3 regions of the Arthrobacter rhombi genome follow, and region 3 is predicted to be linked to each of the others. Evidence: predicted binding sites of a transcription regulator. Region 3 holds the regulator's gene; each other region holds the start of a gene.
The links. The regulator HrcA, encoded in region 3, represses chaperone genes, less so after heat shock. The targets are predictions, from matches to a motif close to TTNGCACTCGNNNNNNNCGAGTGCNAA.
Positions count from the first base shown of each region.

Region 1: the regulator HrcA is predicted to act here: its motif matches at 6,931-6,957, upstream of groL (chaperonin GroEL).
Region 2: the regulator HrcA is predicted to act here: its motif matches at 3,040-3,066, upstream of groES (co-chaperone GroES).

Region 1 is NZ_BAAAIV010000011.1:33,650-43,353, forward strand. Features, by position in the region: gene ABD088_RS09585 (SH3 domain-containing protein) at 1-840, shown strand, start outside; tRNA gene ABD088_RS09590 (tRNA-Val) at 1,027-1,103, shown strand; gene ABD088_RS09595 (LLM class flavin-dependent oxidoreductase) at 1,156-2,187, opposite strand; gene ABD088_RS09600 (threonine/serine exporter family protein) at 2,518-4,848, shown strand; gene ABD088_RS09605 (uracil-DNA glycosylase) at 4,870-5,592, opposite strand; gene ABD088_RS09610 (DUF3263 domain-containing protein) at 5,739-6,035, shown strand; gene ABD088_RS09615 (LytR C-terminal domain-containing protein) at 6,090-6,797, shown strand; gene groL (chaperonin GroEL) at 7,141-8,769, shown strand; gene ABD088_RS09625 (hypothetical protein) at 9,145-9,704, shown strand, end outside.
Region 2 is NZ_BAAAIV010000004.1:114,335-124,038, forward strand. Features, by position in the region: gene ABD088_RS02915 (phytoene desaturase family protein) at 1-796, opposite strand, end outside; gene groL (chaperonin GroEL) at 930-2,537, opposite strand; gene groES (co-chaperone GroES) at 2,602-2,898, opposite strand; gene ABD088_RS02930 (hypothetical protein) at 3,099-3,548, opposite strand; gene ABD088_RS02935 (hypothetical protein) at 3,552-3,908, opposite strand; gene ABD088_RS02940 (class I SAM-dependent methyltransferase) at 4,150-5,394, shown strand; gene ABD088_RS02945 (glutamate--cysteine ligase) at 5,470-6,612, shown strand; gene tsaD (tRNA (adenosine(37)-N6)-threonylcarbamoyltransferase complex transferase subunit TsaD) at 6,631-7,698, opposite strand; gene ABD088_RS02955 (response regulator transcription factor) at 7,730-8,551, opposite strand; gene ABD088_RS02960 (hypothetical protein) at 8,670-9,185, opposite strand; gene ABD088_RS02965 (signal peptidase I) at 9,182-9,704, opposite strand, start outside.
Region 3 is NZ_BAAAIV010000006.1:128,607-138,310, reverse strand. Features, by position in the region: gene ABD088_RS06570 (PhoH family protein) at 1-579, opposite strand, end outside; gene ABD088_RS06565 (GerMN domain-containing protein) at 843-1,772, shown strand; gene ABD088_RS06560 (16S rRNA (uracil(1498)-N(3))-methyltransferase) at 1,788-2,603, opposite strand; gene dnaJ (molecular chaperone DnaJ) at 2,603-3,727, opposite strand; gene hrcA (heat-inducible transcriptional repressor HrcA) at 3,788-4,801, opposite strand; gene ABD088_RS06545 (DUF3097 domain-containing protein) at 4,978-5,829, shown strand; gene ABD088_RS06540 (DUF4870 domain-containing protein) at 5,941-6,354, shown strand; gene hemW (radical SAM family heme chaperone HemW) at 6,429-7,658, opposite strand; gene lepA (translation elongation factor 4) at 7,664-9,517, opposite strand; gene ABD088_RS06525 (hypothetical protein) at 9,651-9,704, shown strand, end outside.

The sequences.
Region 1 (9,704 bases), on a different contig from region 3:
CACGGCTCGAAGACCGGATTCGCTTCCGCCGGCTATTTCAACCGGACCGCGCCCGCTCCCGTGAAGGCCCCGGCCAAGACGCCGACCCCTGCGAAGCCGGCACCGAAGCCGTCGGCTCCCGCCAAGGCGACAACGCTGCAGGTCAAGTCCGCCGTATACCTGCGCAAGGGGGCCAGCACGAAGGACGCAGTGGTGATGGTCCTGCCGGCCGGCGCCAAGGTCAGCCAGGTGTCCGCCGCGGCGGGCTGGTCGAAGGTCACGTACCAGGGCAAGACGGGCTACACGTCCTCGGCCTACCTCGTGACCCCGCCCAAGTCCCCCGCCAAACCGGCGCCGAAGCCTGCCGCCAAGCCCAAACCCGTCGTCAAGGCGCCCGTGAAGAAGGCCCCGGCCAAGACGACGACGAAGCAGACCAGTGCCAACCTCAGCCTGCGCAAGGGGGCCTCGACCTCCACCTCGCGCCTGTTGGTCATCCCGAAGAACGCCAAGGTCACCGTGGCCTCGACGTCCAAGGGCTGGTCCAAGGTCACCTATCAGGGCAAGACCGGCTACGTCTCGGCCAGCTACCTGAAGAACGTCGCAGCGGCGAAGCCGGCGGTGAAGAAGCCAGCGGCCAAGAAGCCAGCGGCCAAGGCCCCGGTCAAGAAGGCGCCCGCGAAGACGTCGACCCGGAAGGCAACCGGGAACCTCTCCCTGCGCAAGGGGGCCTCGACCTCCACGGCACGCCTGCTGGTCATCCCCAAGAACGCCAAGGTCACCGTGGTCTCGACGTCCAAGGGCTGGTCCAAGGTCACCTATCAGGGCAAGACCGGCTACGCCTCGGCGCAGTACCTGAAATAGGTCAAGCCAGGAGTGCACGACGGCGGTGTCCCCGCCCGGGTGCCCACCCCCACCAGGGTGCGGTGTCCGCGGTGGAGGCACCGCCGTCGTCCCCTGTCGGGGGTGGGCGAATCCGCCGGCGCGAATTTGGTGCCGGGCGGTGCCTCCGGTACCCTTTCTAGGTACGCCTCCGCGGCGCGCGACCCCGGATCTTTAGCTCAGTTGGTTAGAGCGTTCGCCTCACACGCGAAAGGTCGCTGGTTCGAGTCCAGTAAGATCCACCACACGAGAAGCCCCCGGCAGCTGCCGGGGGCTTTTCGCATGTCGGGGGACGGGTCAGCCGGCGAGCATGTCCAGCACCAGCGGCTTGACCTTCTCGCCGAGCAGCTCGATGCTGCGCTGCATGGGGCCGTGGGGGAGCGTGCCCGCGCTGTACTTGATGTCGATGCGCGAGAGCCCGAGGGTGCCGGCGATCGTGGCCATCTTGCGGGCGACCGTCTCCGGGGATCCGAGCAGCAGGTTGCCGTTCTCCCCGGCGGAGGCGTTGAAGCGGATCCGGCTGGCCGGCGGCCAACCCCGTTCGGCGCCGAGCCGGTCCATGGTGCGCTTGTAATGCGGCCAGAGGATCTCGGCGGCTTCCTCGTCGGTGTCGGCGACCAGGCCGTGCAGGTGGGCGCCGATCTTCTGCGGCTGCTGGCCGAACTCCTCCAGCGAGCGATGGTAGAGCCGCGTCAGCGGTTCGAACGCCAACGGGTCCCCGCCGATGATCGCCAGGAACAACGGCAGGCCGTGCCGTGCGGCGCGGACCACCGATTCGGGGCTGCCGCCCACGCCCACCCATGCGGTGAGTCCCTCGGCAGTGAGCGGGAAGACGCGGGCGCCGCTCAGCGGGGCACGGGTGCGTCCGCTCCAGGTCACGGGCTGCTCCTTGAGCAGCTTGGCGAACAGGGCCAGCTTCTCCTCGAACAGGACCTCGTAGTCGGCCAGATCGTACCCGAAGAGCGGGAACGACTCGACGAAGGAACCACGGCCCAGGATCGTTTCGGCGCGTCCGTTGGACAAGGCATCCAGTGTCGCGAAGCGCTCGAAGACGCGGACGGGGTCATCGGAGCTGAGTACCGTGACGGCCGATCCCAGCCGGATCCTCTCGGTCCGTGCGGCGATCGCGGCCAGCACCACCTCGGGGGCGGTGACTGCATAGTCGTCGCGGTGGTGCTCGCCGACGCCGAAGAAGTCCAGGCCCGACTGTTCGGCGGTCACCGCCTCCTCGACGACGTTCCGGATGACCTGTGCGTGGGGGAGTAGGGTGCCGGCGTCGTCTTCGGTGACGTCGCCGAACGTCTCGACGCCGATCTCAAGTTGTGTCATGGGTCCTCCAGAAGTGGTTTATATGCATTCGCATACAATAACCTCGGTGGTGCGTCGGGTATTCCCGCTGCCTGCCACCGCCTGCGATTGGCTGGTCCGGGCGCGGCCACCACGGCCTGTCGCCGACGCAGTGGGGTGCCTTCCTGGGGTGTCCAACGGGCGTCGCCATTGACGCTGCGGAGTCGCAGGCGGCACGGGATCAACCGAACGCCTGGTCGGCGTCCGCAGCCGCTGTTTGACGTTGGACACACCCGCGCCGAAGGCCCTCTCGCGGGGGCCGCCGCGGTTGTAGAGTTGGCTGCGGAACACCCCGTCAGAACAGGAGACTTCGTGCCCGACCGCGAGACGCCGGAGCCCTCTGTCGAGACTGGGCGCCCGGAGGACCCGAACCCGCAAGCCGGGTCGATGCCGCGGATCCAGACGTCCGAGATCAAGCAACCCGTCGGCTTCCTCAGCCGCCTCGGGTTGAGCGGTTCCCGCGCGTCCGAGGACGACGAGGCCGACGTCGCCGCGGATGCAGACGCGGGCCAGGGGTTCCACGAGGACTGGGTCAAGACCGAGCCCACCGGTGCCCTGGCCTACATCCCCGAACCGGCCCCGGCCGACGAGCAGGCGCGCCCGCGCACCGACCACGTGCTGCCCAGCGGCAGCGTGGATCTGCCGGGCTCACCCGATGACCGTTCCAAGACCGAGCCCGACTGGGATGGGGTGACGCCGCGGACCGCCGAAGTGCCCGTCGTGGAGCCGCCACGGGAAGCCCCCCCGGCCGCTGGTGCCCCGTCATCCGCCACGCCTTCGGGGTCGGAGGCTTCAGCCCCGGCCCGCACGGAAACGCCGGAGCCCCGTCGTGCCGTCGACACCGGATCCACCGGGACACCGACCACTTCGGCGCCCGGTACCCCCACCGGCAAAGGACGTAAGACCCGCCCCGGTTGGCCAGGCCGCCCGGTCAAGCCGTCGAACCGCTCCACCGCGCCCGGAACCGGCAGTACCGCGGCCGCGCCCCCCGGCGGTACCCGCAAGCCCACTGCCTGGAAGATCCCGGCAGCCCGGCGCCCCCAGCCTGCCCCCTCCACGCCTCCGACGACCAGTACGGTGCCCATCGACCCCGCGGTCGCCCGTGTCGGCAGCCTCGTGCCGCCGGAGGCCCGCACCGGGCCGCAGACCGCCGCCCAGCAGATCGTCCCGCCCCGCGCCGCCAAGGCACCGGCGCGCCCGGTGAACCCGCTGCCCGGCGTGGCGCGGGCAGCGAGCAAGGCCAACCCCGCGGCCCGTCGCATGTTCTCCAAGATCATGCACACCGAATCGCCACCGACGCAGGCGTTCTCGATCGTGGACCGCCTGGTGGGCAGCCCGTATGCCAACCCGACGATCCAGCAGGCTCCGGAATTCGATGCGAACGCCCGCCAGACCCTGGAGTTCGCCTTGGACATGGCTGAGGCGATGTTCCGCTTCGGGGCCGGTGCCCTGCAGGCCGAGACCAGTGTCATTGCCGTGACCGCCTCGCTGGGGCTGCGCAACGTCGACGTGGAGATCACCAACCAGTCCATCCACCTCAACTACGCGCCACAAGACCAGAACCCGGTCGCGCTGCTGCGCGTCGTGCGTTCCTGGACCGGGAACTACCGTGGCCTGGCCAACCTGCACCGGCTCGTGGCGGACATCGTCGCCGGCGAGCTCACGCGCACGCAGGCCGCCGATCGGTTGCACCAGATCCTGCGTCAGCCCAAGCCGTTTCCGCGCTGGATGGCCACTGCAGGCGGCGGTGGGTTCACCGCGGCCTTCGTGGTCTTCATCGGCGGCAGCTGGCTCGGGGCCCTGCTGGGCTTCGTCTCGTTCTGCCTGATCACCCAGATCATGGATACCGTCGGCCGTTGGAGGGTCCCCGAGTTCTTCACCATCGGACTCGGCTCGGCCGTGACGACGGCGATTGCCATGCTCTTGTGGGCGGTCGATGCCCCGATTTCCCCGGCGGTGGTCGTGGCCGGCGGCATCATGCTGCTGCTGCCCTCATCGCGGTTCGTCTCGGCGGTCCAGGATGCGATCAACGGCTTCCCGGTCACCGCCGCGGGGAGGTTCTTCTCCTCGATGCTGATCTACGGGGCGATCATCGCGGGCATCACCGCGGCGCTGGTCGCCGGGACCATGCTGGGCATGAAACGCCTGGATGTGGCGAACGTGGCCCAGATCGACTACCCGAAGCCCTTCCTGGTGTTCCTGGTCTTCGTCGCCGTCGCCTGTGTTGCGGTGTTCGAACAGACGGCGCATTCGCTGGTTCTGCCCACCGCTGGCGTCGCCATGACCGGCTACCTGGCCTATCTGCTGGCCGCGCAGTTCGGCGTGGGGGAGCGGCTCACCCCGGCGGTGGCCGCCGTGGTGGTCGGTGGACTGGGGCGCTGGGTTGCGCTGCGCATGGGCGCCCCGCAGCTGGTGGTCGCCGTCCCCGCGGTGACGTTCCTGTTGCCGGGTCTGATGATCTTCCGCGCCATGTACGGGATCACCATCGATGCCGGTGACATGTCGGTGGGCCTGATCCAGATGTTCAACGCGTTCACCATCATCCTGGCGGTGGCCGGAGGTGTCGTGCTCGGTGATACCGTCGCCCGGCCCTTCACCAAGGGCTGGAACACCCACGAGCGTCGGCGCATCCGCCGCCGTTGACCGTGCGGCGTGGACGGGGCGCTACAGCCCGGGCAACGTCTGCTCGGCCTCCGGTTGGGTGCCCGGGAGCCGCCAGTCCACTGGGGCCGCCCCCTGCTCCGCCAGCAGGTCGTTGGCGCGGGTGAAGGGGCGCGAGCCGAAGAAGCCCCGCCGTGCCGACAGGGGAGAGGGGTGCGCGCTGGTGATCACCGGCGTCGTTCCCAGCAGGGGTTCGAACCGCTGGGCGTGCCGTCCCCAGAGGATCGACACCAGCGGTGCGTCCCGTGCGGCCAGTGCCGTCAGCGCGGCCGTCGTGATCTCCTGCCAGCCCAGTTTCTGGTGTGAATTGGTGTCCCCGGCGGCGACCGTGAGGATCGGGTTGAGCAGCAGCACGCCCTGGTCCGCCCAGGGGGTGAGATCGCCGGTGGCGGGGAACGGGTGGCCGGTGTCGGCGACATATTCGGTGAAGATGTTGGCCAGGCTGCGCGGCAGCGGGCGCACGGCGGCGTCCACGGCGAAGGCCAACCCGATCGAGTGCCCCGGTGTCGGATACGGGTCCTGGCCCAGGATGAGGACTTTGACCTCGGACATCGGCCGGTGGAAGGCGCGCAGCACCTGCCCGGGGGTGGGCAGGACCAGTTCGCCGGCCGCACGGCGCCGTGACACCTCGGCCTCGACCTCGTGCAGCCGGGGCAGCACCGGTTCCAGGGCCCGGGCCCAATCCGGTGCCATCGGCCAGGGGGTCTGCGGCGCATCGGTGTCCATGGCCCCATTCTGCCCGGCGGGACGCGCCGCACACCAAATGACATCGATGTCATTCACCCCTATCATGGAGGGTGGGGAAGACCCCGCGCACCGGTGGTTACCGGACGGCGGGACGCAGGAGCAGAGACGGCCCAAGGAGGCACATCATGGCGGTTCAGGCCGGCGAACTGGAGTTCGACGTCGACGAGACCAGTGCCCTGGATGAACGCGACCAGCGGATCCTGGCCCTCGAGCGCCAATGGTGGAAATATGCCGGGGCCAAGGAACAAGCCATCCGGGAGCTCTTCGACCTGTCGGCGGCGAACTACTACCAGCTGCTCAACGCGCTGATCGACACGGACGCCGCACTGGCATATGACCCGATGTTGGTCAAAAGATTGCGTAGACTTCGATCGACGAGACACCGCGCCCGCAGCGCCCGCCGGCTGGCCGGGGACGCCTAGGGCGCAAGGCCCCGCCACCACCTGCCTGACGCACCGAAGGAACCAAGGACAGCGATGACGAAGCACCCGAACGACGAGTTCGACAGGGTCCCGGAATTCACCAACCGCAAGGGTGTCCACCGCCAGGCCATGGCCGCCGGCGTGACCGCGCGCCGCTCCCCGTTGGGCTGGATCATCGCCTTCGGTGCCCTCGCCCTGGTCGTGGGTCTTTTCAGCTTCTTCGTGCTGCCACAGTTGACTGGCCATCCGGTCGCCACCACCGCAGCCGCATCCTCCAGCGCCACCACCTCCCCGGCTGCCACGGACGACGCCGGCGCCTCCTCCGCGACGCAGAGTGCCTCGGTCAGCGCCTCCGAGGATGCCGGCGCCTCCGAATCCGCAGCTGCCTCCTCCTCCTCGAAGGCCGCAGCCGCAGCCGCGGCGAAGGAATCCAAGGCCGCCGCGTCGTCCAGTGCCGCAGCTGCCGCCTCGTCCAGCAAGGCCAACGCCGCACCTGACCTGTCCACGAAGGTGGGCGTCTTCAACGGCTCGCGGCGCTCCGGGCTGGCGGCCTCGGCCAGGAACACGCTCTCCGGTGCCGGGTTCACCAACACCAGCTCGGCAAACTGGACCAAGAAGGTCAACACGTCGATCGTCTACTACGCGTCCGATGCGGACAAGGCGACCGCGCAGAAGGCCGCCAGTGCCCTGGGCATCAACGCGCTCTACCAGACGTCGCAGATCCCCGGGAAGATCGCCGTCGTCCTCGGCTCCAACTTCTAGGAACCACCCGCCCCTCCCGCAGGGCCACCCGGAAACCGGGTGGACGGCTCAGCTCTGCCAAGTATCTGCCATGCATTTAGCGAAATCGGCGCCTACGGCTTGCACTCTCGGGTGGGGAGTGCCAATAATTGACTTAGCACTCGGGTGTGGGGACTGCTAAACACGGTGCGGATCGAATCCGCTCCCGTGCAGCGCAGCCACATATGCCGGGTGAACCCCGGATCAGTTGCAGCGAGGGTAGTGGGCACGGCGTTCAGACAACGCAGGGCCCCGCCCGTCCGTCGCGGGCGTTTCAGCTGGTTCATGAACTCGCATGACCGTCCCGAAAGGACCACTAGCCACCATGGCCAAGATGATTGCATTTGACGAGGAAGCACGCCGCGGCCTCGAACGGGGTCTGAACACCCTGGCCGACGCCGTCAAGGTGACCCTCGGCCCGCGCGGGCGCAACGTTGTCCTCGAGAAGAAGTGGGGCGCGCCCACCATCACGAACGACGGCGTCTCCATCGCCAAGGAAATCGAGCTGGACGACCCGTACGAGAAGATCGGCGCCGAGCTGGTCAAGGAGGTCGCCAAGAAGACCGACGACATCGCGGGCGACGGCACCACCACCGCCACCGTGCTGGCACAGGCCCTGGTCAAGGAAGGCTTGCGCAACGTTGCCGCCGGCGCCGACCCGCTGTCGCTCAAGCGCGGCATCGAGAAGGCCGTCGAGGCCGTGACCGCCGAGCTCTTCGACTCCGCAGTGGAGATCGAGACCAAGGAGCAGATCGCCGCCACCGCGTCGATCTCCGCCGGTGACTCCCAGATCGGCGAGCTCATCGCCGAGGCCCTGGACAAGGTCGGCAAGGAAGGCGTCATCACCGTCGAGGAGTCCAACACCTTCGGGCTGGACCTCGAGCTGACCGAGGGCATGCGCTTCGACAAGGGCTACCTCTCGGCCTACTTCGTCTCCGACGCCGAGCGCCAGGAAACGGTCCTCGAGGACCCGTACATCCTGATCGTCAACTCCAAGATCTCCTCCGTCAAGGACATGGTCGCCATCCTCGAGAAGGTCATGCAGTCCGGCAAGCCGCTGCTGATCATCGCCGAGGACATCGAGGGCGAGGCCCTGGCCACCTTGGTCGTCAACAAGCTCAAGGGCACCTTCAAGTCAGTGGCCGTCAAGGCCCCGGGCTTCGGTGACCGCCGCAAGGCCATGCTGGCCGACATCGCCATCCTCACCGGTGGCCAGGTCATCTCCGAGGAGGTCGGACTCTCCCTCGAGACCGCCACCCTGGACCAGCTGGGCCAGGCCCGCAAGGTCGTCGTCACCAAGGACGAGACCACCATCGTCGAAGGTGCAGGCGACGCCGAGGAGATCTCCGGTCGCGTTAACCAGATCCGCGCCGAAATCGAGAACTCCGATTCGGACTACGACCGCGAGAAGCTGCAGGAACGCCTGGCCAAGCTGGCCGGCGGCGTTGCAGTCATCAAGGCCGGTGCTGCTACCGAGGTCGAGCTCAAGGAACGCAAGCACCGCATCGAAGACGCAGTGCGCAACGCCAAGGCAGCAGTGGAAGAGGGCATCGTCGCCGGCGGCGGCGTGGCCCTGATCCAGGCCGGTGCGAAGGCCTTCGAGAAGCTGACCCTGGAAGGCGATGAGGCCACTGGCGCCAACATCGTCAAGGTCGCCATCGAGGCCCCGCTGAAGCAGATCGCCTTCAACGCCGGCCAGGAGCCGGGCGTCGTCGCCGACAAGGTGAAGGGCCTGCCCTCGGGCCACGGCTTCAACGCCGCCACCGGCGTCTATGAGGACCTGCTCAAGGCCGGCGTGAACGACCCGGTGAAGGTCACCCGCTCTGCCCTGCAGAACGCTGCCTCCATCGCGGGCCTGTTCCTCACCACCGAGGCCGTTGTCGCCGACAAGCCGGAAAAGGCCGCTCCGGCCATGCCCGGTGGCGATGACATGGGCGGCATGGGCGGCTTCTAGCCACCCGGGCGCTCCAGTCTATCCAGTAGTACGACGTCGGCGCGGTCACCTCATGGAGGTGGCCGCGCCGACGGCGTTAACCTGACGTCGGCGGAAACTTCTATTTTTCTAACGAAAGTGATTGACGCGTGTTCGTCATGGGATCACTGATTGACCGATGCGGCAAGCGCGAGTTGAACACGAGCGGTAATGGAGCGGCACGCTCTCTGGCAGACGGCGTGGTGGTCCCCTTCAGCCATCCAGAGCGGTGACGCTCGAGAGGACCATGGGCAATTGGGATAGCCCGCTGTGAGTTCTACCGGCGAGGTGAAATGCGTCGGAACCGCATGGGATCGCTGGGACAGAAGTTCCTCGCTCCTCATATAGTCTGTCGAAATGAAGCAGTCATTGGAACCGCTCACAACTGATGTGCGGGCGAAGAATCTTGTGTATGTATCGACGGCAAAGCTAGAACAACTGGCACTTGATCCGGCTAAGCGTGGCTTCAACGTTGCGGCACCGCTGGGCGGGGGTGGATTCGGCCTTCCTTCCAGACAGCTCGGTGTCCGTGACCTCCTGGAATCCGCAGGAAAATTGTTAGAACAAAACGGGATTATGACCTACGAAATCCCGCCGACGATCGGCCAGTGGCTTCTCGTTCGAGTGAGTGCAAAGTGTGGCAGCGCCTGGCCCTGGGCCGGTGAGCACGGTGATCTCGTTGAGACGGCATGGTGGTTGGGTCAATCGGAGAAGCTCCGGATTCTTGCCTATGGCCATAGAGCCCATCTAGTCGGTACAGGCAAAATTCCTCCTTCCATTGATTCCGAAAGTGTAGCCACCTGGTGGCCCTCTATCGATGGCGGCTACCGAAAGCTGCTCAAGGCTGTTGCGAAAGTCGTGGTCAGTGACAGCCTTGAGGTCGAGTTGGAGCCGCCGCAAGACGCCAAAGCAACCTT
Region 2 (9,704 bases), on a different contig from region 3:
AATCGATGGACAGGACCTCGGCGCCGGTGGCGATGACGGCTCCTGCGGAGCGGGCGGCACGCTCCAGTTCCGCCGAGACGGCCCCCATGCCGCCGCGGGGAACCCGCCACTCCCCCGTTCCGCCGCCCATGAGGTGGTAGAGGAAGCAGATGTTCTGCTGCAGATCGACGTCGTGGGCCTGGGAGAACGTGCCGATGAGGCCGTCGGTGAGCACGACGCCGCGTGCCACATCACTGTGCAGTGCCCCGGTGATGGCCTCGCCCACGGGCTGCTCCACCCACCGGTCCCACGCGTCCGCGGCGCCCGCCTCCGCGGCCCGGGCGCGGGCCTGGGAACGGGTCAGCAGGGGGCTGGTCACTGTCGGCCACAGTGCCTGGGTCAGGCGCTGGCAGTCCGCGTAGAACGTCGAGAAGGCCTCCGCCTCCCCGTCCGGCGCGCCGATGGACGCGAAGGACGCCGCCGTGGCATCCGGTGCGCCTTCGTCGATGAGCAGGCCGGTGGAGGGGTTGGCCGGGTCGGGCGTATAGGAGGAGTAGCGGCGTCCGACGAAGGAGACCTCCAGCCCCAGGTCATCAACGATCTGCTGGGGCAGCAGGCTCACCAGGTACGCATAGCGCGAGAGGTGGGCGTCAATGCCGGGAAAGGGGCGGGCCGACACCGCGGCGCCGCCGACCTGGTCCAGTTTTTCCAGCACCAGGACCGATTTTCCGGCACGGGCCAGGTAGGCCGCTGCGGTGAGCCCGTTGTGTCCGCCTCCGATGATGACGACGTCGAAGCGGGATGCGGGCCTGCTCATCGAAAAGCCTTCCAGGGGCGGGAAACCGTGACGCACGCCATGCTACCGGCTGGCGCCTCCGGACACCCTTTAAACGCAGGAACCCTCCCGCCGCACCGGAGTGCGTCGGGAGGGTCCGGCGTCGTGCTGGGGCCTAGTGGTTGTGCCCGTCGTGCTCGTCGTCTTCCTGCTTATCGGCGACCAGGGTCTCGGTGGTGAGAACCAGGGCGGCGATGGAAGCGGCGTTGCGCAGTGCCGAGCGCGTGACCTTGACCGGGTCGATGACGCCGGCAGCCAGCAGGTCCTCGTACTCACCGGACTTGGCGTTGAAGCCGGAGTTCACGGGGGACTCGGACACGTGGTTGGCCACGACGTAGCCGTCGAAGCCGGCGTTCTGCGCGATCCAGCGCAGCGGCTGGACCAACGCACGGCGCACGATGCCCACGGCAGCTGCGGCGTCGCCCTCGAGGGCGGTCACCTTCGGGTCGGTGTCGAGCACGGAGAGCGCGTCGACCAGGGCGGTGCCGCCACCGGCGACAATGCCTTCCTGGATGGCTGCACGCGTCGCGGACACGGCGTCCTCGATGCGGTGCTTGCGTTCCTTGAGCTCGACCTCGGTGGCCGCGCCGACACGGATCACTCCGACGCCGCCGGAGAGCTTGGCCAGGCGTTCCTGGAGCTTCTCCTTGTCCCAGTCCGAGTCGGTCCGGGTGATCTCGGCCTTGAGCTGCGCCACGCGGTCGTTGACGTCGGCGGTGTCGCCCTTGCCGTCCACGATGGTGGTGTTGTCCTTGGTGACCGTGATGCGGCGGGCGGTGCCGAGGACCTCGGTGCCGACCTGGTCCAGCTTCAGGCCAAGGTCGGGGGAAACGACCTGGGCGCCGGTGAGGATGGCGATGTCCTGCATCATGGCCTTACGGCGGTCGCCGAAGCCCGGGGCCTTGATGGCCACGACGTTCAGCGTGCCGCGCAGCTTGTTCACGACCAGGGTCGAGAGGGCTTCGCCCTCGACGTCCTCGGCGATGATGAACAGCGGCTTGTTGGCCTGCAGGACCTTCTCCAGCAGCGGCAGGAAGTCCTGCACCGAGGAGATCTTGCCGGAGTTGACCAGGATCAGGGCGTCCTCCAGGACTGCTTCCTGGCGCTCTGCGTCGGTGACGAAGTGCGGTGACAGGTAGCCCTTGTCGAACTGCATGCCCTCGGTGATGACCAGCTCGGTCGAGGTGGTGTTCGATTCCTCGATGGTGATGACACCCTCGGCGCCCACCGTGCCGAAGGCCTTGGCCAGCAGCTCGCCGATCTCGTCGTTCTGGGCGGAGATGGCCGCCACGTTGGCGACATCCTCGCCCTCGACCGGGCGGGCGTTTTCGGCCAGGCGGGCGGCGACGGCCTCGACGGCGGCCTCGATGCCGCGCTTGATCTCACCCGGGGCTGCACCGGCCGCGACGTTGCGCAGGCCTTCCTTGACCAGGGCCTGGGCGAGCACCGTGGCGGTGGTGGTTCCGTCGCCGGCGACGTCGTTGGTCTTGGTGGCGACCTCCTTGGCGAGCTGGGCGCCGAGGTTCTCGTAGGCGTCGTCGAGCTCGATCTCGCGGGCGATGGTCACACCGTCGTTGGTGATCGTGGGGGCGCCCCACTTCTTGTCCAGGACCACGTTGCGGCCGCGCGGGCCGAGGGTGACCTTGACGGTGTCGGCCAGCTTGTTGATGCCGGCCTCGAGCGCCTTGCGGGCGTCGTCGTTGAATGAAAGCTGTTTAGCCATGCTGCTACTCCTTGGTAACCGAGTGAAGCCCCGACCTGGGCGGCCGGGGCTTCACACTGGGGAACTACTTGACGACGATGGCCAACACGTCGCGGGCGGAGAGCACCAGGTACTCCTCGCCGCCGACCTTGACCTCGGTGCCGCCGTACTTCGAGTAGATGACGACGTCGCCCTCGGCGACATCGACGGGAACGCGGTTGCCGTTGTCGTCAACGCGACCCGGGCCCACTGCCACGACCTTGCCCTCCTGGGGCTTCTCCTTGGCGGTGTCCGGGATGACCAGGCCGGAAGCCGTGGTCTGTTCTGCCTCGAGCGGCTGAACAACAATGCGATCCTCGAGAGGCTTAATGGAGACCGACATGCGGATCTCTCCTTTGCGTGAGTTACCAATGGTTACGGGGCCGTTGGGGTGTACCAACCGTCGTCGCGGTGCCAGCTGGCAAGTACCTCAGGCTATTAGCACCCGATGGGTTCGAGTGCTAACACTGACTCTATGAGGTCGTTGGCACTCGGTCAAGGCGAGTGCCAAAATGCACGACGGCGGGGCGTCACCTGCCGGGGCTACGCCGCGGTCCGGGCCTTGCCGCGCTGGATGCCCCAGGCGCCCACGCACATCCCCACCAGGCACAGCAGCAGGACCACCACGAATCCGCCGACCGGCACGGAGAGCAGCTCCCGGGCCGCGGTCGCCTCGATGCCGGCGCTGAAGTAGTCGCCCCCGGCACGGATGTAGGAGCCGGCCAGGACCGCTTGGAGGATCCACGCGGCGATGAGCGACAAACCAGTCACCGCGCCCACTGCCAACGCCGCATAGAGCATGACGCGGAAGGCCAGGCCGTCGCGCCGGACCGGCTGCCCGTCGGCGAGCGCGTCGGCGGCGACCGCCTCGGGGAAACGTCCCAGGAATCCGTCGTCAGCTCCGGGCAGGGCGGACTCCCCCATCTCCTCGGCTGCTCCTGCCACGGCAGGCGTCGCTGTCGGGAAGCCGGGGGTCTCGTGGTGGGAATGCATGCCTCAACGGTACCCGCCCGGGCGTCGGTGGTCCCGGACTTCCCGGTCCCGGTCCTTCATCCAACGCGGTCGCATGAAGCGGGGCATCCACAGGAAGCCAACGACACCGACTAACAGGCTGCCCAGGACCCCGAAACCCACCAGCACCGCCAGGATCGGCGGGACCTCGTCCATCACCAGCACTGCGAGGGGAAGGAAAAAGAAGAAGATCCCGAGGTACAACAACGCCAGGTCCGGGACACCCGTGGTGATCCGACGCATGAACTGGCCGGTGCGGTTGATGCCGGTGTAGGCCAGAATTCCCAGGAGAAGACAGCCTCCTCCCAGCACCATGCTGAAGATCGATGCACCGAGGGACATGGCTACTCCTGTGGATGGCCGCATTGCTGCGGCGGGGACAACTGGTCGGGCCAGGGAAGCTGACCAGCGGCCCTGCCGGTCATCCCGGATCTCCTTCGGGGCGGCGATGGTTGGGGCCGGCGCCTGTCGCGCTGTAGTCCATGGTCTGCTTCGTTCCGGTACGAACAGGGTATCTGCACCAGACATCGTCGGCCCGAACCGGCGGGGGACGTTGGCCGACCCCAGCGCTAGGGTAGTTTCCATGCCCTCCCCCGCTCCCGCCACGGAAAATCTTGCAGCAGTCCTCTCACCCGAGGGCTTCGGCCTGCTCAATTCGCTCTCGCCCGATGCTGCGGGGACGGATCAGGCTGCCCTGGAACTGAACCTGCGCCTGCGCAAGGAGGGGCATGAGGCAGAGCTCGTCACCGCCGTCGTGCACCAGGCCCGTCTCCGCGCCCAGGGTGCCCTGAAGCTCGGCCCTTTCGCCTCCCACATGGTGTTCACCCGCGCCGGCCTGGAGCAGGCCACCCGGCTGAACGTCGCGGCGTTGCACGCCCGCCGATTCGTCAACGCCGGACTGGCGAAAGTTGCCGACCTCGGGTGTGGTCTGGGCGCAGACGCCATGGCCATGGCTTCGCTGGAACTGGACGTCACGGCCGTGGAACTCGATGAAACGACCGCCGCCGCGGCCACGGTGAACCTCATGCCGTGGCCCAACGCCCGCGTCGTCAACGCCGATGCCACCGGATTCGACCTGACGGGATTCGACGCCGTCTGGCTCGACCCGGCACGGCGCACCACCTCCACGTCGGGGACCTCGCGCCTGTTCGACCCCGAGGCCTTCAGCCCGCCCCTGTCCTACGTCGAGTCGCTGGCCGATCGAGGGCTTCCCGTGGGGGTCAAGCTCGGGCCGGGCATCCCGCACGATTCCGTTCCCGCGAACTGCGAGGCCCAGTGGGTTTCCGCGAACGGGGACGTCACCGAGGCGGCGCTCTGGTTCGGCCCGCTGGCCCGTCCCGGGATCCGCCGTGCCGCACTGGTGTTGTCCGGCGGCGGATCGCACGAACTCACCGCCTCCGGCGACTTCGATCCCGGTGCTGCCATCCGCGGCGACGTCCCGGTGGGCGACATCGAGGGATACCTGTACGAGCCCGACGGTGCGGTGATCCGCGCCGGCCTGGTGGCCGAGGCACTGGAGCAGGTGGGCGGACACCTGCTGGACCCGCATATCGCCTACTTTTGCGCCCCCGAGCTGGTGGACACCCCGTTTGCCCGCGCCTACCGGGTGCTGCGGGTGCATCCCTACAACGTGAAGGCGTTGCGCATGTGGGCCAAATCCGCGGGCATTGGCGTGTTGGACATCAAGAAGCGCGGACTCGATGTGGCCCCCGAGGAGCTGCGCAAGGTGCTGCTGGCCGGCGCCGGGAAGAAGTCCAAACGGCGGGCCACGCTGGTCCTGACTCGGGTCGGGGACCGGCGGGTGGCCATCGAGGTCGAGCCCGCCTGAACCCAGCGCGCCGGGATCCACGCCGCACCCGGATAGACTGGCCCGGTACTTTTCCCCCCGACGTCAGGAATGCGGATGCAGATCGATTTCGCCGACTCCCGGCAATCCACCCTCGGCGTCGAGTGGGAAGTCGCGCTCGTTGACCACACCACGGGCGACCTGCGCTCGGTGGCACAGCAGGTGCTCGAGGGCGTCCACGCAGCCCACGGCGGACTGGACCCCGACGACGAACACCCGCACATCAAGCAGGAACTGCTGCTGAACACCGTGGAGATCGTCACCGGGGTGTGCGAGACCGTCGGCCAGGCCAAGGGGCAGCTGCACGAGAATCTGGGAGTCATCCGCCAGGTCACCGATCCGATGGGCATCGACCTCTACTCCGCGGGGTCCCACCCGTTTGCCACCCCGAAGCTGCAGCCGGTCACGGACAAGGAACGCTATGCCCGCCTCATCGACCGCACGCAGTGGTGGGGCCAGCAGATGGTCATCTACGGGGTGCATGTCCACGTCGGTCTGGACCGTCGGGAGAAGGCACTGCCCGTCGTCGACGGACTGGTGAACTACCAGCCGCATTTCCAGGCGATCTCCGCCTCCAGCCCATTCTGGGGCGGCGAAGACACCGGCTACGCCTCCCACCGGGCCCTGATGTTCCAACAACTGCCCACCGCGGGCCTGCCCTACCATTTTGACGACTGGTCGGGGTTCGAGGGCTACGTCGGGGACATGGTGCACACCGGGGTCATCGACGACATCTCCGAGATCCGCTGGGACGTTCGTCCGGTCCCCCGCTTTGGCACCGTGGAGATGCGCATCGCCGACGGGTTGTCCTCCTTGCAGGACATTGGGGCAATCGCGGCGCTGACCCAGTGCCTGGTCGATGACATGTCCAGCACCTTGGACAACGGAGGCACCATCGACGTCATGCCGCCGTGGCACCGCACGGAGAACAAATGGCGTGCCGCACGCTACGGCATGGAGGCCATCATCATCCTCAACGCCGCCGGCGACGAGATGCTGGTGACCGACCACCTGATGCGCGAATTGAACCGGCTCGAACCCGTAGCCCGCAAGCTCGGGTGCAGCGACGAGCTCGCGGACGTTGAACGCATCATCCGCGGGGGCGCCGGCTACCAGTGGCAGCGCAAGATCGCCGCGGCGAACGCCGGGGACCTGCGCGCCGTCGTCCAGGACAACATCGCCCGGATGCACATCGCCTGAGCGGGCGGCTACAGATGCCTACAGCCTGATCTGCGACACCGGCTGCCCCGAGTCCGCGGAGAAGGAAATGCCCGTGGGCTGCGCGCCGGCCGAGACCAGTTGCGAGGCCAGCGCGGCGACCATGGCCCCGTTGTCCGTGCAGAGTCCGATCGGGGGGATCCGCAAGGTGATGCCCGCCGAGGCGCAACGGGCAGCCAGGAGTTCCCGCAACCGCGAATTGGCCGCCACTCCCCCGCCCAGCAGCAGGTTCTCCAAGCCGTGCTCGGTGCAGGCCATGACCGCCTTTTTGGTCACCACGTCCACGACCGCTTCCTGGAAGGAGGCGGCAATGTCGGCGACCGGGACTTCTTCGCCCCGGGCCTGGTATTGCTCGACGCACCGGGCGACGGCGGTTTTCAACCCGGAGAAGGAGAAGTCGTAGCGGTGCTTTCCCGGTGCTTCGGCCGTCCCAAGGAACTTGGGCAGCGTCAGGCCGCGAGGGAACCGGATGGCTTTCGGGTTCCCGGTGCGGGCGAGTTTGTCGATCACCGGACCTCCCGGGTAGCCCAGCCCCAGCAGGCGTGCCACCTTGTCATAGGCTTCGCCGGCGGCGTCGTCGATGGTGGCCCCGAGCAGTTCGATGTCCGACGTCAGTGACTTCACGCGGAGGATCTCCGTGTGTCCTCCGGAGACCAGCAGTGCGCCGAGGCTGGTGGGCAATGCCCCGCCGTCGAGCACACCGACCCCCACGTGCGCCACCAGGTGGTTGATCGCGTAGAGCGGTTTGCCGGTGGCCAGCGCCAGGGCCTTCGCGGCGGCAACGCCGACCATCAATGCGCCGGACAGCCCGGGGCCTGACGTCACGGCGAGCGCGTCGACGTCCTCCAGGCTCACGCCGGCGGTCGAGAGGGCTTCCTCGAGCGTGGGCACGAAGGCGTCCAGGTGGGCGCGGGAGGCGATCTCGGGGATCACGCCGCCGAACCTGACGTGCTCGTCCATGGAGGAGGACACCGTGTTGGCCAGCAGCTCGGTCCCGCGGACGATCCCGACGCCCGTTTCGTCGCAGGAGGATTCGATGCCGAGGACCAGTGGTGCGGGGGAAGTCATGTCTTCCAGTTTAGTGCCGACCGGACGCCGGTCAGCGTGCCGGCGCCGACCGGTACCCGACACCACGCACGGTCTCGACCCAGCGGGGTGACTTCGCGTCGTCCCCGAGCTTGCGCCGCAGGTTCCCGACGTGGACTTCCACGCTGCGCTCGTCCGCCTCGGAGACGAAGGTCCCGGAGTCCGCTTCCTCATCGCGCAGTCGGCGGACCAGTGACGCTTTCGTCCTGACGGTGCGGCCTCCGGCGAGCACAGCATGGAGCAGCGTGAACTCGGTGGGCGTCACAGCGATTTCCACTCCGTCCACCTGGACGCAGTAGGTGGGCCGGTCAAGTTCCAACCCATTGAGGCGCAGGCAGTCCCGCTGCGCGTCGCCCCCGCTCGTTGCCGAAGGCGGCGCTCCATCCGGTTGCCACGTCCCGAAGTGGGCCGGCGCCGGGCCTGCGGGCAAGGGCGCAGCCGGTGGGAGCACGGGTGCACGGTCCCGGGCGCGACGGCGCATGATGGCCTCCACCCGGGCACGCAGTTCGCGGGGGCTGAAGGGCTTGGTGAGGTAGTCGTCGGCTCCGGTCTCCAGCCCCAGGACGGTGTCGATTTCGTCGGTGCGGGCCGTGAGCATCACGATGTGGGCGTCGGAGCTGCGCCGGATCCGCCGGGCCACCTCGAATCCGTCGATGTCGGGGAGGCCGAGGTCCAGGGTCACCAACTCCGGGTCCTGCTGCCCCACCAGTTCGACGCCGGTAACGCCGCTTCCTGTCTGATGGACCTCGAACCCGGATTGCAGCAGAACCGCCTCCAACAGCCCCCTGATGTCCTCGTCGTCCTCGACGACTACTGCCACTCTGCGTTCCTGCATTGCCATCTCCCCAGATTGCTTGCTGCCCCAGCTGCAGTCTATCCGGGGCAGCCCACGAACTGCTGGCGCGCCGGTCCAGGCCCAGGCCCCGCGGCCAGTGGCCGGCCCGGGCAGGGGGTCAGCAGCTCGCGATGTACCCGTGGATCAGTTTGTAGTTCCACGCCACGGAACGGCTCAGCGGCTTGCTGTCGACTCCCTGGGATGACGAGGTCAAGGTCAGGGGGAACGTGCCGTTGTCCCAGGTCAGCCACCGGCTCTCCACCGTGAGGGTGGCCTTTCCACTGGTGCCGCTTCCGCGCCGAATCGTCTGGGTCCGGGTGGTCCCGGTGCCATCTTTCACGGCGACCGTCACGGCATCGGCGTCGAGGGGGAAGTCGAAATCCACGGTCAGCAACGTGGACGTTGCCAACAGCCCTGTCTCCGCCGAACACACCACGGCGCCACTGACCGGTTGTGGGGCCCACGCGCCGGTGCTGACACTGGCGGCAGCCGTCCCGCTCTGGCTCCACAGTGCATGGGCTCCGGTGCCGGCCAGTCCGAGGATGACCACGACGGCATATACCACCGCAGGCCAACGCCAGGCAGCGGAGCGGGACCGGGGAACACCGGATTCCTGGCTGGGGCGGCGGTTCATCGGTTGATCTTTTCGCGGTGTGGGTGCCCGGACCGGTGTGGGGTCTGCCCGACGTGCCGGGCAATCGAGTGCTCCCTGGCCGTCCGTTGGCCGAAGGCTGCTGGCATCCGCGTCGCGTCGCGGGTCGACACGGGGTCCGCTGTCTCCGGCCTGCCGGGGACGGCGTCGTTCGCTGAACGTGTCCGGCGTCGAGCGAGCATCCCGGAGACCACGTTCCATGCGCCATAGCCCATGAGCACGACGGCGGCGATCTGGGCTCCCAGCCCACGGTCCTGGTTGCCCAGCCAGTTGGCCAGGAATCCTGCATAGGGGACGGCGTAGAAGAGCTTGCCGCGCACCTGGATCCCGCGGACCGGGGCTTCATCGGGCAGGTCGTTGTTGTCGCCCTGGGTGATGAGCAGGGTGTTGCCTTCCTGGTCAGCTGCGGTGGAGACGATCCGGTGCGTGATGACGTCGGCCCGTCCGGACTCGAGCTGGTAGGTGACCACGTCCCCGATCCGCAGATCCTGGAAGGCGACC
Region 3 (9,704 bases):
GAGCGTGCCGGGCAGGAATCCCAACTTCTCCCCCGCCTCGACGGCCGGACGGGTGAGGATGATCCGGTTGACCTCCTTGGCCTGCAGCGCCTGGACGGCCTTGGCCATGGCCAGATAGGTCTTGCCGGTGCCGGCGGGGCCGATGCCGAAGATGACGGTGTTGGCGTCGATGGCATCGACGTAGGCTTTCTGGTTCACCGTCTTGGGCCGGATCTTCTTGCCTCGGCCGGAGAGGATGTTCAGCCCAAACGTTGCGGGGCCCGAGGACCGGACGGAACCTTCCGCATCGACCATGCGCACCAGTTGCTCGACGAGCTGGGCCGACACGCGAGTGCCCTTCGTGGCCAACCCGCGGGCCTCCTGGACGACGTGCTCGGCGCGCGAGGCTTGTCCGGGATCGCCGGTGATACGCAGTTCGTTGCCGCGCACATGCAGTTCGGCCAATGGGTAGATGCCTTGCAAGATGCGCAGCACCTCGTCGTTGGCGCCCAATGAGGCGACCATCTGCTCGGTGCTGGAAAACGTGATCACCGTGCCGTCGGTGGCATCCGGAGCGGTGTTGTTGTCCTCGTCGGTCATCCTGGTGGGCTGTCCTCCCGTTACCGTGGTGGTTTCGTGCGTCGGGGCCGATGATGGGTGGCCATCCGGCGCGTTACCATCCTACGGGACGTCCCCAGAGGGCTCCGTTATTCATGCAACTGTATATATCGGTCCTGCAACAGTCCGGCATTTGATGCCCCCGGGGGTGCCCACTGCCTGCCGGCGTGTGCCAAGCTAAATGGTCGGTCAGGTGCAAGCGCGCCCGAAAGCCGACCCCTGACTTCACCCACTCAAGGATTCCCGTGACCGTTCCACCCCTGAGCCAACGCACCAGAATGCGCCTGGCCATGTTGGCTGCGATGGCAACGCTCGGGACCTTGGCGGCCTGTGTTGGAGCGCCGGCGGGGTCCACCAGCAGCATGCCAGAGGCCTCCACCCAGGCCCCTGCAGTCTCCAGCCAGGGCAGGGCGGCACCCATGGAGACGCTCAGCGCCCCCCGGCTGTCACCGGTCTACTGGCTGGGCGAACGCGATTCGACCGTTTACCTGTACCGGCAGTACACCAAGCCCGAGGACCAGGGCGACCCGGTCACGACGGCCATCAAATACCTCACCGAAAAACAGCCCAGCGACCCGGACTACTTCAACCTGTGGAGCAAGGCCTCCCGCATCGGCACCTCCATCAGTTCGGGCAACGTGATCACGGTGGACATCTCGGCCGACGCCTTCTCGCGACGTGTCGACGCAGGGCTGGCTGAACGCGCGATCCAGCAGCTGGTCTACACGGCGACTGCGGCTGCGTCGTCCTCCGGGCTGTTGAGCCCGAATACGCCGGCCAGTGTGGAAATCCTGGTGGACGGGCATGCGGGCTACAACGCGTTTGGCCACGTGACGTTGTCTGGGCCCCTGCAACGCGATGCGTCCTTGCAGGCGCCCATCTGGATCATCGACCCGCAGCAGGATGCCGTGCTCACCGCGGGCAAGATCACGATCCACGGGGTCTCGGCAACTTTTCCGGGCGGTACCCGGTGGTTGCTCAAGAAAGAGGTCGCTGGCAAGGCAACCCGGGTCGACGGCGGTTCGTTGACTGTGGGCGCCGGCCAGCTCGCAGACAATGAATACCAGATGTCCACCGACCTGAAGCCCGGTACCTACACGCTGGCCGTGTGGGGGCAGAAACAGAACGATGCGAAGCGGCTGAGCCAGGACTCCAAGACCTTCACGGTCAAGTAGCGCCCCGCCGCGTCATCAGACGTCGAGGAGTCCGGCCAGATGGCGGGTGAGCACCAGTGCGGCAGGTCCAGCGGTGGAGGCGCGCAGGACATTGCGCCCCAACAGCGCCGTGCGGGCGCCGGCGGCAACCAACCGTTCGATCTCCCCGTCGGAGATGCCCCCTTCCGGGCCCACGATCAACAGGATCGACGGCTTCCGGGACGTCCCCACTCCCCTGGCGGACTGCGGGGATGCCCCATCCATGAAGGTGCGGACAACGTCGGGAAGCGATTGCGTCGCTGCCTCATGCAGGATGATCGCCTGCCGGACGTCGCCCTCCGCCGTGGGCCGCAGCAGTTGTTCGGCTAGTTGGGCAGTCGTGACGACACCCGAGACTTCGGGCAACCGGGTCCTACGGGACTGCTTCACGGCGGAGCGAACGGTGGAAGCCCACTTCTGCCGTCCCTTTTCCGCTTTCGCGGCTGGCCACCGAACCACGGAGCGGTCCGCCTGCCACGGGATGACGGCGTCGATACCCAGCTCAACAGCGGCCTCGACTGCCTGCAGGTCGCGGTCGCCCTTCGACAAAGCCTGGACCAACACAGTTTCCACCGCCGGGGCATCCTCGTGGGACACCCGGTCCACGCGGGCCGACAAACTGGCCTTGTCCGTGGAGAGGACCGTGCAGCTGGCACGGGTGCCCGCGCCGTCGAGCACATCGATCTGCTCGCCGGCGCGGACCCTTTTGACGGTCACCGCATGATGGCCCTCGGCGCCCTCGAGCACGAGGATGCCACCCGGCACGGGGTCCGGAGACAGCCCTTCGTCCATCAGGAACGCCTGGTTGCTCATCAGGCGCGGTGGCCCAGCTTGTCGCGGAGGCGGGAGAAGACGCCGCCCCGTTCGGCCAAGCGGCCCTCGGCCAATTCCTCGTCGCGCAGGCTGGCGAGGCGCTCGAGCAGCTCGCGCTGTTCGGCGTCGATCTTCGTGGGAGTCTCCACGTGGACATGCACGAGCAGGTCGCCACGGGAGCCGCCGCGCAGGCGCGGCACGCCGAGCTGAGGGAGCTTGACCGTGTCGGAGGACTGCGTGCCCGCTTCGATCCTGATCTCCTGCTCGCCGTCGAAGGTATCGAGCTTCAACTCGGTGCCCAATGCGGCAGCAGTCATCGGAATGCGCAGCGTCGCATGCAGGTCGTTGCCCTCGCGCTCGAAAACCGGGTGGCGCTTGACGTTGATCTCCACGTACAGGTCACCGGCGGGGCCGCCGCCGGGACCGGCCTCGCCCTGGTTCGCCAAGTGGATGCGCGTCCCGGTGGCGACACCGGAGGGGATCTTCAGCTGCTTGCTGACCCGTTCACGGACCCGCCCCTGACCCATGCACTCGTTGCAGGGGCTGGGCAATGTGGTGCCGAACCCGCGACAGGCGCTGCAGGTCTCCACCGTCATCATCTGGCCCAGGAAGGAGCGCACCGGGCGCTGGACTTGTCCGTGGCCCTGGCAAATCGTGCAGGTTTCCGGGGATGTGCCCGGTTGGCAGCAACTGCCATTGCACACGGTGCAGGTGACGGCTGTTTCGATATCCAGGGTGTAGACGGTGCCTTGGACCGCATCCTTGAGCTCGATGGATGCCGTCACCAGGGCGTCCCGGCCACGCTGGGTGCGCGATGCCGGTCCCTGGGCCTGTCCGCCGCCGAAGAACTGCTCGAAGATGTCGCCAAAGCCACCGAAACCGGCGCCGCCGCCGCCTCCGCCGCCTGCCGTCCCGTTCTCATTGCCCGTGGCGTCGTAGACCTGCCGCTTTTGCGGGTCGGAGAGCACCTCATAGGCATGGGTGACCGCCTTGAATTGTTCGGCGACATCCTCCCCCGGGTTCACATCCGGGTGGAGTTTGCGGGCCAGTTTCCGGTAGGCCTTCTTGATTTCCTCGGCGGAGGCGTCGCGCGCGACGCCGAGGGTTTCGTAGTGGCTGCTCACAGTGTGTGCTGTGTCCTTTCCGACATTCTGTACATGCTGTTTCCCCGTGCTCCCGGGCCGTTATCCGGCCAGGATGCGGGAAAGGTATCGGGCCACCGCGCGAACGGCGGCCATGCTGGTGGGATAGTCCATCCGCGTGGGACCCAGGACGCCGATCTTGGCGGAGGATCCGGGGCCGTAGCCGCTGGCGACCACCGAGGTCTCGGCCAGCCCTCCGTACGGGTTCTCGTGCCCAATCTGCACCGTGATGCCCCGGGCGTCCTGCTCCATCTCGGAGAAAAGCCGTAACAGGACGACTTGCTCTTCCAGGGCCTCCAAGACCGGGGTGATGGTCAGGGGGAAGTCGCCGGTGAATCGGGCCAGGTTCGCCGTCCCGGCCATAATGATCCGATCGATCACCGAGTTGTCCCCCAGGGACCCCAACGCCGCGGCAAGGATCCTGGCCGGCGCCCGCAGCGTCTGCGGCAGGTGCTCGCAAACGGTGGCGGAGAGCTCCCCGATGTTCTCCAGCCGCTGACCCGACGTGGCAGCCAGGAAGGCGGCCTTGAGACTGGCCAGCGCGTCGTCGGTGGTCTCCGGCGGAACCAGGACGACCCGCTGGTCGACTTTGCCGGTGTTGGTGATCAATACGGTGAGCACTTGCCCTGACCCCAGCCCGACCAGTTCGATATGCCGCACCGTGGCATCGCTGAACTGGGGAACCTGCAGGACCGCAACCTGGTTGGTCAGTTGGGCCAGCAGCCGAACGGTGCGCTCCAGGACCTCGTCGAGATCGTTGGTTCCCTCGAGCATCTGCTGGATGGCACGGCGCTCGGCACCCGAGAGCGGGCGGACCGCGTCGATCTGGTCGACGAAGTAGCGGTAGCCCTGTTCGGTGGGGATGCGGCCGGCGGAGGTGTGCGGGGCGATGATCAGCCCGTCCTCCTCCAGCGCGGCCATGTCATTGCGGATGGTTGCCGCCGACACCCCCAGCTGATGCCGTTCAACCAGCGCCTTGGAACCCACGGGCTCACGGGAGTGGACATAGTCCTCGACAATGGCCCGCAGGACCTCGAGGCGTCGTGGGACAGTCATGCGATCCTCCTGGCTCTGATCGTGGACGGATGTGAGGCACGTGTCGCTTAGCACTCGACACGCCTAAGTGCTAAGTCTAATACGATCCACCCCTTGTTAGCATGGTGGCCGCGCGCTCCGGTGCCTTCGGGCTGCCACAGCGACCGCCCGATCCCAGTGAAAGGCCGTGTCAGGAATTGAATATCCACCAGTGGGGTGCCCAGGATCTGTCGGCACCGAAACCGCGTGAACTGCGCCAGGTGCCCGCTTCCGTGGGAATGCTCCTGGAAGACGTCCAATCAGGTTGGGTCGGGGAGATCGTGCGGATCGAGCGTTCGGGCGGCATGCGTCTGGTCGTGCTGGAGGATCGGCGCGGGAAGACCCGTTCCTTCCCGACGGGCTTCGGGTTCCTGCTCGAAGGCGAACCGGTGGAAGTCACCGGACCCACGACGACGACGGCTCGGCCTTCGGGTGCACGAACTGCCTCCGGTTCGGTCAAGGTCCAGAACCTGAAGGCCCGTACTGCGGTGGCCAGCCGCATCTGGGTCGAGGGCAAACATGATGCAGAGCTTGTCGAAAAGGTATGGGGACACGACCTGAGGGTGGAGGGCATCGTCGTCGAGCCCCTGCACGGAGTCGACGACCTCGCCTCGGCGGTCAAGGAGTTCTCCCCCGGCCCCGGACGGAAACTGGGGATCCTGGTGGATCACCTGGTCCATGGCACCAAGGAGGAGCGGATTGCCAACGAGGCGATGCGTGTTCCGGGCGCCGCCTCCAACGTGCTCATCGTCGGCCACCCCTACGTGGATGTCTGGCAATCGATCCGGCCTCAGGTCTTGGGCATCGCGGCGTGGCCGGTGGTTCCGCGCGGAACCGATTGGAAGACGGGCATCCTGCGCGGTCTGGGATGGCCTCACGCCACGCAGGCGGACGTCGCCATGGGGTGGAAGCGGCTGCTCAGACAGGTCAACAGCTACGCAGACCTGGAAGCCAGCCTGCTGGGTCGCGTCGAGGAAGTCATCGATTTCCTGACCACGGGCCGACACTGAGCCGTCCGGCGACCTGACGCCGCGCCGCAGCTTTGCCGTTCGGCGATCCAAACCGCTACCGGCCTATAAACTATTGCTGTACACCACATCGGACGGGAGGAACGTCGGACCATGAACGGCATAGATCGCAACCCGCAGGACGGCCCGGCTGACGGTGGACGGTTTGAGGGCTCTTCGGCCGCACCACTGCCTCTGACCCCGTCGGAGGACCGGCAATGGGCAACGATCGCCCATTTCGGGGGAATCCTTGGATGCATCCCTTCCGGCATCATCTATCTGGTCTATCGCGACCGGGGTCCGTTTACGGCCCAGGAGTCCAAGGAAGCACTGAACTTCACCCTGCCCCTGACGGTTCTGGCACTGCTGTCGAACCTGCTCATGCTCATCCCGGTGATCGGCGGCATCTTCGCGATCATCGCCGTGGCCATCTGGGTCTACATCACGGTCAGTGGCGTGGTGGCTGGCATCGAGGTCAACCGGGGTCGGCCCTACAGGTATCCATTCAACCTGCGCCTGATCGCCTGATCCACCACTGACATCAAGCAAAAGGATCCCCGGGCCAATGTGTCCCGGGGATCCTTTTGTTGGCGCGGCGCCGCTCAGAAATCGAGCAGCCGCCTCACGATCGTATCGGCGAGCAAGCGGCCGCGCAGGGTCGGGATCACGGTTCCACGAACCGCTTCCGGTCCCTCGACCAGGCCGTCGGCAATGAGTCCTGCCACCGCCTGTCGCCCGGATGCCGGCAACTCGCTGGTGGGTAGCCCGTCGACGATCCGGGTCAGCAGCATGGTCCGCTCCAGCAACCGTGCCTGCTCATCCGGTGTCTCCCGGCCGGCGGCCGGGGAAACGCCCGCATCCACTCGCTGCTGGTACGCAGCAGGGTGCTTGACGTTCCACCAGCGCAGCCCCCCAACATGCGAATGCGCCCCCGGTCCGGCTCCCCACCAGTCGGCGCCCTTCCAATAGGCCATGTTGTGGCGGCACCGGGTGGCTTCGCTGCGGCTCCAATTGCTGACCTCGTACCACTGGAAGCCTGCGGCCGTGAGCAATTCGTCGGCCAGTAGGTATTTGTCTGCGTGGTCGTCGTCATCGATATCGGGCACTTCGCCCCGGCGGATCTGCGCGGCCAGGCGGGTGCCGTCCTCGATGATGAGTGCATAGGCCGAGATATGGTCCGGTTCATAGGAGAGTGCGGTCTCCAGGGAGGTGCGCCAGTCAGCCAGAGACTCCCCCGGTGTTCCATAAATCAGGTCGACGCTGACATCAAGGCCTGCCTCGCGGGCCCACTGGACGGCTTGACCCACCCGTTCGGGGCGGTGGGTCCGGTCGAGGGTCTTCAAGACGTGGGGAACCGCCGACTGCATGCCAAAGGAGACACGGGTGAAGCCCGCCTGGGCCAGTGTCGCCAACGATTCGGGGGTGACGGAATCCGGGTTGGCCTCAGTCGTGACCTCAGCGCCCTCCCGCAAGCCCCAGGTGGTGCGGATCGTCGACAACACGGCGACCAGGTCGGCGGCTGGAAGCAACGTTGGCGTGCCGCCGCCGAAGAACACCGTTGAGACTTCTCGTGGGGGAAGTCCGCTCGTTCGCAGGACACCTGCACCGAATTCCAACTCCGCCGACGCGGCTGCGGCATACGTGTCCTGGCTGGAACCGGAGCCGAGTTCGTGCGCGGTGTAGGTGTTGAAATCGCAGTAACCGCACCGCACCGCGCAGAAGGGGATGTGGACGTAGATGCAGAAGTCGCGCTCCGTTGCACCGTCAAGGGTGCTGGCAGGAAGCAGTCCATCGGCCGGAGCCGGGTCCCCGAGGGGTAATACAGAGGGCATGGACGCTACTTCTTGGCCTTGTCCTTGGACCCGTCGGACGACAGCGCCGCGATGAATGCCTCCTGGGGGACTTCGACACGTCCAACCATCTTCATGCGCTTCTTGCCCTCCTTCTGCTTCTCGAGCAGCTTGCGCTTACGTGAGATGTCACCGCCGTAGCACTTGGCGAGGACGTCCTTGCGGATGGCCCGGATGGACTCGCGCGCGATGATGCGCGATCCGATGGCCGCTTGGATGGGGACCTCGAACTGCTGGCGTGGGATGAGTTCGCGCAGCTTGCTGGTCATCAGCACCCCATAGGCGTAGGCCTTGTCTTTGTGCGTGATCGCACTGAAGGCGTCGACCTGCTCGCCCTGGAGGAGGATATCGACCTTGACCAGGTCTGCCACCTGTTCGCCATCCGCCTTCCAGTCGAGGGAGGCATAGCCGCGGGTCTTGGACTTCAGGATGTCGAAGAAATCGAACACGATTTCTGCCAGGGGAAGCCAGTACCGCAGTTCCACCCGGTCCTCGGAGAGGTAGTCCATGCCACGCATCTGCCCACGCCGGGTCTGGCAGAGCTCCATGACCGCACCCACGAATTCGTTCGGGGTGAGAATGGTCGCGGCAACCATCGGCTCACGGACCTCCATGATCTTGCCGGCCGGAAACTCGCTCGGGTTGGTCACAGTGACCATGGACTTGTCTTCGGTCATCACCTCGTAGACGACGTTGGGTGCCGTGGAGATCAAATCGAGGTTGAACTCGCTCTCGAGTCGCTCGCGGGTGATCTCCAGGTGCAGCAGGCCCAGGAAGCCGACGCGGAAGCCGAATCCCAGGGCGACAGAGGTCTCGGGCTCGAAGGTCAGTGCCGCGTCATTGAGCAGCAGCTTGTCCAAGGCGTCACGCAGAACCGGGTAGTCAGAGCCGTCAATCGGGTAGAGACCCGAGAACACCATGGGCTTGGGGTCCTCGTATCCACCCAGGGATTCCTGGGCAGGTTTGTTGAAGGTGGTGACGGTATCGCCGACCTTGGATAGGCGGACATCCTTGACGCCGGTGATCAGATAGCCGACTTCACCAACCCCAAGTCCCTTGCTGGGCGTCGGCTCCGGCGAGGACACACCGATCTCGAGCAGTTCATGGGTCGAACGAGTGGACATCATCTGGATCTTCTCGCGGGGCGAGAGGTGGCCGTCGACGACACGCACATAGGTGACGACGCCACGGTAGGTGTCGTAGACGGAGTCGAAGATCATGGCGCGCGCTGGTGCATCGACGTTGCCGACCGGCGGCGGAAGATCCCTCACGATCTTGTCCAAAAGGGCCTCAACGCCAACGCCGGTCTTGCCTGAGACCTGCAGGACATCCTCGGGCTTGCCGCCAATCAGGCCGGCGAGCTCCGCAGCATACTTCTCGGGCTGGGCGGCCGGCAGGTCGATCTTGTTCAGGACGGGAATGATCGTCAGGTCGTTTTCCATGGCGAGGTAGAGGTTGGCCAGGGTTTGTGCCTCGATGCCCTGGGCAGCGTCGACCAGCAGGATGGCGCCTTCGCAAGCGGCCAGGGAGCGGGATACCTCGTAGGTGAAGTCAACGTGGCCGGGAGTATCGATCATGTTCAGCGCGTAGGCCGACCCGTCGACCTCCCAGGGCATGCGCACGGCCTGCGACTTGATGGTGATGCCGCGCTCGCGCTCGATGTCCATGCGGTCGAGGTACTGTGCCTTCATGTCCCGATGGGAGACAATGCCCGTGGATTGCAGCATCCGATCGGCCAGGGTGGACTTCCCGTGGTCGATGTGGGCGATGATGCAGAAGTTCCTGATGATCGCCGGATCGGTGGCGGCAGGCACCGGGGCGGTGCGGGCCATGGGTGACACGTGGGTGACCTCGCTCTGGGGCTGTTGGATGTCGAACTGCTTGCGGATGGACCGCAAAACACCATTCTTCCATGATTCGGACGCACCGGATTCCGTCCTCGCGGGTGTGGCGTCCCGCTGTTACCGTGGCCCCATGCAGATCAATCCACGAATGATCAGCCGGTTGGTGCGACTGGGCACCAAGGCT